DNA from 3 places in the Maridesulfovibrio spiralis genome. Region 2 is predicted to be linked to each of the others. Evidence: riboswitches for the same ligand, from Rfam matches in the RefSeq annotation. Region 2 holds a riboswitch; each other region holds the start of a gene.
The links. Region 2 has a riboswitch for cobalamin ahead of ACNI29_RS03270 (adenosylcobalamin-dependent ribonucleoside-diphosphate reductase). Riboswitches for the same ligand answer to the same signal wherever they lie in the genome.

Region 1: another riboswitch for cobalamin. It lies ahead of ACNI29_RS19890 (sirohydrochlorin cobaltochelatase); the one in region 2 lies ahead of ACNI29_RS03270 (adenosylcobalamin-dependent ribonucleoside-diphosphate reductase).
Region 3: another riboswitch for cobalamin. It lies ahead of ACNI29_RS09265 (ribonucleoside triphosphate reductase); the one in region 2 lies ahead of ACNI29_RS03270 (adenosylcobalamin-dependent ribonucleoside-diphosphate reductase).

Annotation. Positions count from the first base shown of each region.
Region 1 is NZ_CP182344.1:4,427,302-4,431,364, forward strand. It holds gene ACNI29_RS19885 (FecCD family ABC transporter permease) at 1-1,008, opposite strand, end outside; gene ACNI29_RS19890 (sirohydrochlorin cobaltochelatase) at 1,028-1,930, opposite strand; cobalamin riboswitch at 2,036-2,239, opposite strand; gene ACNI29_RS19895 (MATE family efflux transporter) at 2,259-3,599, opposite strand; gene trmFO (methylenetetrahydrofolate--tRNA-(uracil(54)-C(5))-methyltransferase (FADH(2)-oxidizing) TrmFO) at 3,705-4,063, opposite strand, start outside.
Region 2 is NZ_CP182344.1:699,837-703,899, reverse strand. It holds gene ACNI29_RS03270 (adenosylcobalamin-dependent ribonucleoside-diphosphate reductase) at 1-2,506, opposite strand, end outside; cobalamin riboswitch at 2,697-2,832, opposite strand; tRNA gene ACNI29_RS03265 (tRNA-Leu) at 2,984-3,070, opposite strand; gene ACNI29_RS03260 (citrate synthase) at 3,284-4,063, opposite strand, start outside.
Region 3 is NZ_CP182344.1:2,065,320-2,069,382, forward strand. It holds gene ACNI29_RS09260 (methyl-accepting chemotaxis protein) at 1-1,331, shown strand, start outside; cobalamin riboswitch at 1,596-1,755, shown strand; gene ACNI29_RS09265 (ribonucleoside triphosphate reductase) at 2,018-4,063, shown strand, end outside.

The DNA of each region.
Region 1 (4,063 bases), 760 kb from region 2:
CGGACCGCCGAGCAGGGCCGTAACCACACCAACCGGAAGCTCCTCGCCACCGGAAAGCAGAGAACGGGCAATGACATCGGACCAGACCAGCAGCAGACCTCCCAGCAATGAGGAGGAAATCAGCAGCGGCCTGTGCTCCGCTCCCTGAAACATGCGCACCAGATGCGGGACAATTAGCCCCACAAATCCGATTATCCCGGAAACCGCCACCGCCGCCCCGGTCAGCAAACCGGAACCGACCAGCAAAGCCATGCGCACGCGGGAGACGTCCATGCCCAGATGACGGGCCTGAGTCTCACCCAGCGAAAGGATATCCAACTCGCGGGAATAATAGACCAGCGGAATCAAGCCGGCGATAAAATACGGCAGGAACAGCTGCAAATGCGACCAGCCGCGTCCTTGAAAACTACCCATGATCCAAAAGACAATTGACGTTACTGACTCCTCATCAAGGGATTTGAGCAGGGAAATCAGCGCGGAAAGAAAGGTCGCCACCACAATCCCGGCAAGGACCATCGTTTCACGGCGCAGTCTGCCGCCGATACGCCCCAGCACGAGCACCGCACCTAGCGCGGCCATTGCTCCGGCAAGGGCCGCCAGAGGCAGGAACAGATTCCCGAATCTGGACCAGAGTTCCGCACCGAGCATGGTCGAGCCGGAAAAAATAGCCAGACTGGCCCCGAAAGCCGCCCCGCTGCTCACCCCTAAAGTAAACGGATCTGCCAGCGGGTTGCGCAGGATGCCCTGATAAACAGTCCCGGCTACAGCCAGCGACATGCCTACCAGAAATGAAAGGCAGACCCGGCTGAGCCGCAGATCAATAACGATAAAAGACAGGGCCTGATCAACCTTCTGCGTCCCGATGCCGAGGACGGATTTAAAAACCGCCAGCACCTGCGCGGGATCAGTTCCATAAGCCCCGAAAAGACAGGCGGCAAAGATGGAAACAGGCACGAGCAGAGACAGAACCAAAACAGCCTGCGCCCTTCTATTACCAATAAATGCCATCATCACCGCCTGATTTTAATTAATGATCACCAAGGTGCTTGAAAGCAACCTTGAGATGGTCAACCCAGATATCCACAACCTGCGGAAATTCAGCAGTACCCTTGAGTACAGGCACGCATTTGTAGCCTTCCTTAGTCAGCTCGGACTTCCATGAATCATCTTCATCACCGGCCATATCATTGCGGGCGTGGTCGCCTGCTACGGACATGTAAGGCATGAGATAAACTTTTTCAGCCTTGCTTTTCTTGAGCAGGACTTTCACATCATCAAGGGAAGGTGCGCCTTCTACAGTACCAACGAAGATCTTGGGGTCAACTTTGGAGAAGTAGTTCTGGGAAGCGGGATAATAAATATTTGCAGCATGGTGGGTTCCGTGACCCATGAGTACAACCGCATCCTCAGCCTTACGGTCTTTAGGGATGTTGGCAACAATGGCATCAACGGTGCGCAGCATGTCTTTGTCGGAGTAAAGCAGAGGCTTACCGACGGTAACCCTGCTCATGCCTTTGGGCATGCCTTCGAAAGCCTCAACTGTTTCAACTATTCCGAAATACTCTTCACCGGGAATGGTGTGCAACGACTGCACAGCAACGTGAGTGAATCCGGCATCCATCATTTTGGTCATAGCCATTGCCGGGGAATCCACACTACGGCCTTCTTTAGCCAACACATTTCTGATGATAGCGGAAGAATAGGACCAGTAAACCGGAACACCGGGGAAAGCTTTTTTCACAGCTGCATCAATGGCATCAAAGGAAGCCTGAGCTTGTGGCATGCTGGAACCGAAAGCAGCCAGCATAATACCTTTTTTGACAGTTTTTGCTTCACCGTGTCCGGCCATGGCAAGTGAAGGAATCAGCAGACAACAAACCAGAAGAAATGCGGGGATGAATTTGAATTTGTCCCCAAAGCGACACTGCATAACAGTCTCCTCAAATTTGGGGGGCTTGGGAATGGTAAAACCACACAGACCAAGGGTATGCGTAGTAATTTCTGACAGTTAAAAGCCCCGTTATCCGTCAGAATGATCGTGATTTGCACCCGGGCAGGTCTTCCGACTCGTCCCATTCCATCCAGCCTTCCCAAATATTGATTCAGTGGCGTGCCGGACCGGAATTAATCCGATCCACGGGATGAAATTATCAACAGGACTCACGGCGGCGGGTCCGTTCCCGATTTACACGGGATTCCCTATTAAGCTCGTGAGAGCACCTCAGGCAAAAGCTTGATATGATTGTTCACATACATTGTCAATCACGATCCACAGCCAACGGGCCGTTCCCGATCCCCGGCCAGATACGGATCATACCGAATACAGCTCGCAAAGAAGTCCACAATCCGGCCACAATCCAGATCCAGAACAGCATATGCTGCGGATGCAACCAGTCTACCACAAACAGAACTGCCGAGCTGGTCAGCACCGCCGCGAGCATGGCATTACGCAAATAGCGGAAGTCACCAGTTCCCAAATGGATTCCATCTGTGGCAAAGGAAAGTGAATTTATGGGCTGCAAAAAAGTTACAGCCAGCCATGCCGGGGCAAAAACCATTGCCGCCTCTTCCGGGACCAGCAACCATGCTACAGGCTGTTGCCCCAGATACATGCCGACGGTCAGCAACACCCCGGTTGCAAAGCTCCACTTACAGACAAGTGCGGCAACTTTACGGGCGGTCCTCCTGTCAGCACGGCCCACAAAGTAGCCCACCAGCGATTGTCCGCTGATGGCAAATGCATCCAGAAAAAGGGCCAGAAAAACAAAAAACTGGCGGATAGCCTGATGCGCAGCTCCTGATTCCGCCCCGGCCTTGGTTGCAAACCGGGTACAGAGCAGCAAAAACAGGCATACACATCCGGTCCGCACAAACATATCACCACCGATCACGAACAACCGCCGTGCATCCGCAAGACTGAATCCGGTATTGAATCCGTAATGCTTGCGCACTACCAGCACCGCCCAGACCGCACCGATCCACTGGCTGATTGCACTAGCCAAAGCTGCCCCGCCCACGCCCATAACCGGGAACGGTCCTTTGCCGAAGACCAGACACCAATCGAGCACAACGTTAATGACGTTCATACCCACCGCAATCCAAAGTGGGGAACGCATATCCTGATAACCGCGCAATGAGCCGAAGCAGGCCAGTACCACCAGCACTGCCGGAGCACCCAGCAACCGATAGCGCATGTAATCAACAGCCAGATCACGCACAGCGCCGTCACCGCCCATAAGAGCCGCGATGTTTCCCAGAAACGGAGAAACCAGTAAGGCCAGAACTACACCCAGTACAGCGGAAATGCCCGCAGCCATCCAGCCAAGGGAAGAAGCCCGTTCCAGATCACCCTTGCCCAGTGCGTGCGAAACCTCAGTCTGTGTGCCGATTCCTAAAAATCCGAAAACCCAGAACACGGATGAAAACACAATGGTCCCGATGCCAAGTGATGCCAACGGTTCAGGTCCCAGCTTGGCAACAAAAGCTGTGTCCACCAGCCCTGTCAGAGGCTCCGCTACCATGGAAAAAAGAACCGGAATTGCCAGAGTCAGCAATGTCCGGTTCGGATTTATTTCAAAAGGATGTTGTTTGTTTGTCATGAAAAGATGCCTTCGGCGACCCTGCCGGGAGCCTTAAACCCTTTTGCAAAAGGGTTTAAGAATCCCAAAACCTTTTACCAAGCTTCGCGTAGTAAGCTTAAAGGTCTATTTTTCTATATTGTTTTCTAACCAAGCCTCAAACATCTCCATGGCCCGTTTGCCGTAGAGTTCTTTGCGGACACGTTTGGGTGCGCGTTTATTGAGCGCGGGCATTAGTCCGAACTGGACGTTGGAGGGCTGGAAATTCTTTTTCTTTTCACGCAGATGCCCAAGCAATGCACCCATGGAAGTTTCCGGCGGCGGTGCAGGGAGTTCCTTACCTTTGGCCTGTTCAGCAAGCATGCGCCCTACCCAGAGACCGCAAGCAGCGGATTCAAGATATCCCTCAACACCGGTAATCTGCCCGGCGAGATGGATACGGGAATCGGCTTTAAGAGCCAGTGTCTCGTCCAACACTTCGGGAG
Region 2 (4,063 bases):
TGATGTTGTAACTTGAACGGTCAAGCTGGGTCAGGATGCGGTCTATAGGTATACCGACGCGCAGCAGCATACTGGTCAGGCGGGTGATGGTTTCCCAAAGGGAGTATTTCTCCTGAAATACCTGCTCGTTATAGAAACCGTCTCCTGTTACACCTGCTTCTTTCGGAAGTTTGACGAATATTTCAATGGGGTTCCCGGAGTCATCAAGGGATACTATGATGTACATTTTGGACCCTTTCCACATGACCCTGTGCCGTTCGGCGCGCTCAATGTCGCCAAGCTCCCGTTCGACCAGAGTCGGGTTCTGTCCTTTCATAGTCGGATTGGATTCTTTGGAGTCTTCTTTTTTGCTTAGTACGCCTTTTTTGCAGCCGTTACGGAATACGGTCACGCCTTTGAGTCCGTTTTTCCATGATTCAAGATAAATCTGGAAAATGGTTTCCTTGGGGGTGTCCTCGGCGAGGTTGATTGTCGAGGATATGGAGCTGTCGGTGTACTGCTGGATTGCTGACTGCATGCGGATGCGGTCCATGTAGTCCAGTTCGTCAGCCTGAACGTAGTTCAGTTTTTCTTTCAGCTGCTGGGCGGTGTATTTTCCGAAAAGATGTTCCTGATTTGTCTCAAGCATCCATTTCAGCGGAGGCATGTGGATGAATTCAAAGACCTTCCCGGCTTCAAGTCTTGTTTCGCGGGCATAGCTGAACATGAAAACAGGCTCAATTCCTGAGGTGCAGTTGTCGGACATGATGGAAATGGAACCTGAAGGACCGACTGTGTTGAAAGCTGTGTGGCGCAATCCGGTTTTCAAGATTTTCTTTTGCAGCTTTTTGGGCAGGCCGAGATTTGTGATGTACGGGCATTCCAGAAAGCGTTTGCGAGCTTCAGGGTCCTGCAGAGCTTCAACTTCACCAAACCGTTCGGAAATGTCGGCACTGACGGAGATTTCAGTAATGGCCTTGTCGCGCATGATTTCTTTGATGAAATTCACTGATTCATCGCTTCCGTAGCGCATTCCGAGCATGGCCAGCATGTCACCTAGTCCGGTGAACTCAATGCCGATCCTTTTCCCGTACTTGTCAGCATCCCGATGTTTTTGCAGGGGGTGTTTGTCCATGTTGAGGTCGGACATGGTATCCATGAAAGTCATGGTCCGGGTCAGATCGTCGTGGAAGAGTTCGGTGTCGAAGCGGGCTTCTTTAGTGAACGGGTTGACCACGTAACGGTAGAGGACCATTGCGCCCAGCAGGCAGTTACTCCAATAGCCGAGAGCCTGTTCGCCGCAGGGGTTGGTGGACATGGGCTTGAGACGCAGCGGATCAATGTAGGTACCGGGGGTGTTGCGCTGGGTGGTATCCTGATAAAGGATGCCCGGATCACCGGATTTCCATGCGGATTCACTGATTTCGTCAAGTAGTTTCCGTGCGCTAACGGTCGTGTATTCTTTAAGGGGTAGGCCTAGTTCCTTCCAGCGACTGTAATCTCCGTCCCAGAGATGGTTGTAGACGGATTTGACCGGATCAAAAATGTCGGAAGTTTCATTGCGCCTTCTGGAGAGACTGAAAGTGAGAGTGTCTTCAGTGGGCGGTGTTTTGCCGTCGCTGGAAGGCAGGTCGGGCTGAACCTTGAGCTGATGACTGGCGGAATCGGTATCGACTACTTTGTAGATTATTTCGGCTTCAATTCGGTCGCCGGTCTGCGGTTCCAGTGCTTCGTATACTTCAGGCAGCAGTTGCAGGGTGGATTCATCTATGATTATGCCGCTGATTTTGAATTTGTCCGGGAAAATAAATGTCCAGTCTTTATCTTCTTCTACCGCCTGCATGAATTCGTCAGTAACTTTGAGGCTGATGTTAGCGCCGAATACGTCCTGAATTTTTCCAGTCAGGGAGTCCACTCCGAAGATTTCTTCAGGTTTACTTTTGCACCAGATAAAGCGTTGGGTTTCAGGGTGTCTGATGTCAAGGGAGATCATCAGCGCGCCGCGGCGTCCGTTCTGTCCGATAGTGTTGGTCAATTCGCTGAACAGGGGCATGAAGCTTACAGCACCTGAAGAAGTGACCGCAGCATTGTTAACCGGGTCCCCTGAAGGGCGCAGGATGGTGATGTCGATGCCGCTGCCGCCACGGTAGGAGTAGGTGCGGGCAAGTTTTTTCTGGGCTTCGAAGATGCCTTCCAGAGAATCAGATTCAATCTTGGCCAGATAGCAGTTGCTGAGTGAGCATTTGGCATAATCATTCCCAAGACCGGAAAGGATGGAACCGGCGGGGATGAAACGCCCGGACTGTAGCATTTCACAGACCTGCTCGTTTTCGTTGTTTTCAAATCTGGAGTGTTTCAGAAATTCGCGGCAAAGCCTGTGTTTTACGTCATTGAAAGAGTGTTCCTGGAGGCGTCCTTTAGGGTCGCGGATCTGGTATTTTTTGGAACTTACGGTTTCCTGAAAGCGGTTGTGTTCTTCCAGTGCCATTTTAGCTGATTCTCGGGTGATAACAGATTGTTCAGTCATTGCAGTGAAAATCCTTTAGAGGGCTTTTCGGCCCTGAAGTCAAAAAAATCACAAATATAAAGCAAATGGTACTTCAAAAAGAAATCCATTTGTCGCTAAAAAAGCTCCCGGCTGGAGCTTATGTTCTGTGACTTGCAGTGCAGGAGGCCCAGAAGGCTATTCCTGAATTTTGAGAAGAAGAGATACTATCTGGGTAGATATGCTTCAGGCAGGGGTGCTGGCTTTTCCCGGCCCCGGCTAAAGGGTCAGGAATCACAGCGGCAGAACCGCCCCGTATTCTAAACGGGTTCCCTGTTTTGATGCAAACCTGAAGTAAAAAACAACAGCAAAAATCTTAACAAACTCTAAATTGCGGTCAATAATTATTTGGCTCTTCTGTTGAAAAAGAGGCTTAGCCCAACGGGGAGTAGGGGTGAGCCGTTGCGGAGGGTTTGAAAAGCAAAAAGCCGCAACTTTCGTTGCGGCTTTTCAGAAATATGGTGCCGAAGAGAAGACTCGAACTTCCACGGAGAAACCTCCACTAGACCCTGAACCTAGCGTGTCTACCAATTCCACCACTTCGGCACGGCGAAGAACTGTTTATAAATATCGCGTATGAATTGCAAGCTTTTTTTTTACAAAAAATCAATTTTTATGAAAATAATTTAAAATTCAGATGCTTGAAAAATAGCTTGCCCGTAATCCCAGTCCTTGTACAGAGCGGGATTACGGGCACATCCGGGTAGGTATATCCATCGTTCGGGAGCCGGACAAGCACCTGAACGATATTGACTAAAATTACTTCCTGAAATCTATAGGTACGTAATTTCTCGGAGTTTCGCCAGTGTAAATCTGCCTTGGACGGTTAATTCTTGCATTGGGGTTGGTATAATCTTCATACCAGTGTGCAATCCAGCCGGGCATGCGGCCGATTGCGAACATAACCGGGAACATGGCTACCGGAATGCCCAGCGCACGCAGAATGATACCGGAATAGAAGTCTACGTTGGGGTAGAGCTTGCGTTCAACAAAGTAATCATCGGAAAGGGCGCGTTCTTCAAGAGTCATGGCGATATCCAGAAGTTCGTCGCTGAAACCGTGCTGGAGCAGGTCGTGGGTTGCTTTCTTGAGAATTTTCGCGCGTGGGTCGAAGCTTTTGTAGATGCGGTGTCCGAAGCCCATGAGACGGCATTCTTTTTTCTTAACCTTCTCGATATACTCATCAATGGTGTAGTCTCCATTGTTGATGGTTTCGAGCATGTCGATTACCGCAGCGTTTGCACCACCGTGCAGGGGCCCCCAAAGGGCGCAGATGCCGGAAGATACGGAAGCGAAGATGTTAGCCTGTGTGGAGCCGACCATCCTTACTGTGGAGGTGGAGCAGTTCTGCTCGTGGTCCGCGTGTAACTGGAAAATGAGCGAAAGAGCCTTAACCGCTTCGATGGGCGGATCATACTGCTTGTAGGGGATGGAAAACATCATGTGCAGAAAGTTGTGGCAGTAGCTCAGTTCCGGGTCGGGATAAACAAAGGGCCGCCCGATGGATTTGCGGTATGAAAATGCCGCGATGGTACGCAC
Region 3 (4,063 bases), 1.4 Mb from region 2:
AGAAATCCATGAAGGACATGGACAATGCCCGCATCGCGCTCATCGAACAGGAGTACACTATTCGCACGGCTCAGGTCGTAAGCTACAATGCTATGCAGGAGCGGGCTGTTTATGTCGTCAGCGGCTTGAGTGGGTTGGCTGCTTTGATCGGCGTGTTGCTCATTCTTGTCAGCCGCAGGATCATCATTAACCCTCTTCGCCGAATTATCGGGGAAATTGCCCGCACCAGCCGTGACATAGGTGCGGGAACTGCTGACCTGTCGTTCAGGGTGCGGCAGGAAGGAAATGGCGAACTGGGGGATCTGGCGGATTCGTTCAACGGGTTAATGCATGTAATTGAGAAGGATCGGGTCAAGGTTGAGCAGGCCACTGAGGCGGCTGAACGTGAAGCTTTGGCTGCCCATGATGCTTTGGAGGGACTGAATGAGGCCCAGAAGGAAGCGGAAAGTGCACGCAGGCAGGGGGTTCTTGATGTTGTGCGCAATCTTGAACAGATTGTCAGCGGGCTATCCGTAGCTTCTGATGAAATCAGCAACCATGTGGCGGATTCCAGCAGAAGGGCAAGGGAGCAGCAATTAAATCTTTCGGAATCAACTTCAGCCCTCGATCAGATGACCTGCTCCATTCAGGATGTTGCCCGTAGTTGCTCTGATGCTGTGGTCGGGGCCGGGGATGCCATGAATACGGCCAACCGCGGGGCTGAAATGACTGGGGAGGCCATTCGGTCTATCTTCAGTGTTAAAGAGCAAAGCGATAAACTTAAAGACAATCTTAATGATATGAATGTCCGGGTCGAGGACATCGGGCGGATCATGTCTGTTGTAAGTGATATTGCGGACCAGACCAACCTGTTGGCACTCAATGCGGCAATTGAGGCGGCCCGTGCCGGGGATGCCGGACGTGGTTTTGCCGTGGTGGCTGATGAAGTGCGCAAACTTGCTGAAAAGACCATGAATGCCACCAAGGATGTCAGCCTTGTGGTTGAGGCAATTCAAGACAGCTCTCATGCGAATGTTCAGAGTATGGAAGAGGCTGCAATGTCTGTACTGGATAGCACCCGCCTTGCTGAGCAGGCCGGGGACGCCCTCGGGGAAATTGTAAACCTCGTTGAAGGGGTTACCGGACAGGTTCAGAATATATCTGCAGCCGCTGAGCAGCAGTCAGTTTCATCGGATCAGATTAACTCCTCATCCCGAAAGATAAATCAGATGGCAGAGCTGACCACAAAATCCATGCAGAAATCAAATGATTCCGCAAAAGATCTATCCATTCTGGCCATGGAATTGCGTACATTGATTGATGGATTGCGCGAAGAGTGCCGCGCTGTTTAAGTCGATAATAAAAATTAAGCTGCTGTTACAGGCCTGCAAAAAAATATTTCAGCCGGGTATTTTTACCCGGCTGATTTTGTGGGAAAATAGCAGAGGATTTTGTTTCTAAATCAGTCTCTTAAGCTCTTTTGAACATCAAAAGAACAACTGTGGAAAACTTGTGTTCCACATGAGTTATGCCATGCGGCTCTAGGGCTGATAGGGTGTTCATTAAGAAATAGTCTAGAGAGTCTTGACCATATTTTTGAGTCTGGTAGACTGCTTTCAGTCGTCAGCACTTCAGGAGTTCGTTTGACGCTTTCTGAGCATTTGAAAACGAACAAGACGGGAACCCGGTTTGAATCCGGGGCGGTCCTGCCGCTGTCAGGGAGGCATTCTGTGCACAACCCCGAGCCAGCACCCCGGCCTGAAGCGTACCTGCCCGATGCCAGTCCTGTTTCATAAATTAAGGATGGCGTGATAGAGAGGCAGGTCAGTTCAATTTACCGGAATCCCTGTTTCTGACTTTTTTCCGGTTTCAAAAGTCCTGCAGGATGTGCCTTCCGGGCCACCTGCTCCAATTGCCACACCACCATAAGACACGGCTTGTCCGTGGGCTTGCAATCTGGGGAGGTTGCATCCTTTTCTGCGTTCTTTTTTTGGCGCGGCGGTGATGTGTGCGGACAAATTTTTAATCAGGTAGTTTAATGCCCAAACAAATTCTTAAGCGTGACGGATGTCTCGAGTCCTGGTCTACTGAGCGTATTTCTGAAGCTATTTTTAAAGCTCTCAAAGCAAGCGGTATCAAAGACCCCCTGCTGAGCAAGCGCCTTGGCCGCAAGGTTGAGCAGAAGCTTGCAGATGTTGATGTACCTGAACAGGAAATGGTTCAGGATATGGTACAGCTGGTACTCATGGAGAACCGTCTCTACTCTGTCGCTGAACGTTACATCATCTACCGCGAAAAGCGCCGCGAACTTCGCCGTCAGGATGAAACATACCTCGACATCGCCGGAACCATCGAAAGCTACCTCGACCGTTCCGACTGGCGGGTAAATGAAAACTCCAACATGGGGCATTCCTTTCAGGGACTGATGCTGCACATGTCCGGAGCTGTTCAAGCCCGTTACTGCCTTGAAAAGTACCCTGAGGAAATCAGGCTTGCCCACGAGCACGGCTATTTCCACATTCACGATCTTTCTTTCGGCCTTGCAGGATATTGCGCCGGCTGGTCCCTGCGTGACCTGCTTCTGGACGGTTTCGGCCTTAAAGGCCGTTGTTCTTCCGGTCCTGCCCGCCATTTTGATTCTATTACCGGGCAGATGGTCAACTTCCTCGGCACTCTGCAGAATGAATGGGCCGGAGCACAGGCTTTCAACAACGTTGATACCTATCTCGCGCCTTTCATCCGTTACGACGGTCTGGATTATGACCGCGTGAAGCAGATCGTGCAAAAGCTGATTTTCAATCTGAATACCACCTCCCGTTGGGGCGGCCAGAGTCCGTTCACCAACTTCACCTTTGATATGGTTCCGCCCAAGCACATCGCTAACGAGCCTGTCATCATCGGCGGTGAATTCCAGGATACCACTTACGGTGAGTATCAAGAAGAAATGGAGATGATCAACCGCGCCTTTGTTGAAGTCATGCTCGAAGGTGACTCCGACGGCCGTATCTTCTCTTTCCCGATTCCCACTTACAACGTTACCCCGGATTTTCCGTGGGAAAGCGAAGTTGGTGAATTGCTCCTGCAGATGACCGCTAAATACGGTGCTCCTTATTTCCAGAACTTCATCAACTCCGACCTCAATCCCGAGGACGTGCGTTCCATGTGCTGCCGTCTGCAGATGGACCTGCGTGAGATCCGCAAGAAAACCGGTGGCCTTTTCGGTGCCGGGGACCTGACCGGTTCCATCGGTGTTGTTACCCTTAACCTGCCCAAGCTGGCATATCTTGCTCAGGGTGAGGAAGATTTTCTCGACCTGATCACCGAGTACGCTACTCAGGCCAAGGATTCTTTGGAATACAAGCGTAAGCTGGTTTCCGCCAACTTTGAGAACGGTATGTTCCCCTTCTCCCAGCGTTACCTGAAGAACGGTTTCAAGGGCCATTTCTCCACCATCGGTCTCATCGGTGGTAATGAAGCCTGCCACAACCTGCTGGGTAAAGGTATTGATACCCCTTCCGGTTCACGCCTCATGCAGCGGGTTCTGCACCATCTGCGTGATCTGACCGTGCAGTTTCAGGAAGAAACCGGAAACCTCTTCAACCTTGAAGCTACTCCGGGTGAAGGAACCTGCTACCGTCTGGCAAAGATCGACAAGAATCTCTATGCCGATATCTACACCTCCGGTAGCGATACCCCTTACTATACCAACTCCACCCTGCTGCCCGTAGGTGCTACCGAGGACGTTGTTTATGCTCTCGAACACCAGAACGACCTGCAGACTCTGTATAATGGCGGAACCGTATTCCACTCCTTCCTCGGCGAAGCAGTGCCCGATACCACCGCACTTAAGAACTTCATCATTAAAGCTATGACAAATACCAAGATTCCTTACATCTCGGTGACTCCGACCTTCTCGGTCTGCGAGGAGCATGGTTATCTCTATGGCGAGCATTTCGAATGCCCTGACTGCGGAAAGGATGCCGAGGTTTATACCCGTATTGTCGGGTACTACCGTCCGGTAAACCGCTGGAACAAGGGTAAGCAGGAAGAGTATCGCGAAAGGACTGAATACAGCTACAATTCA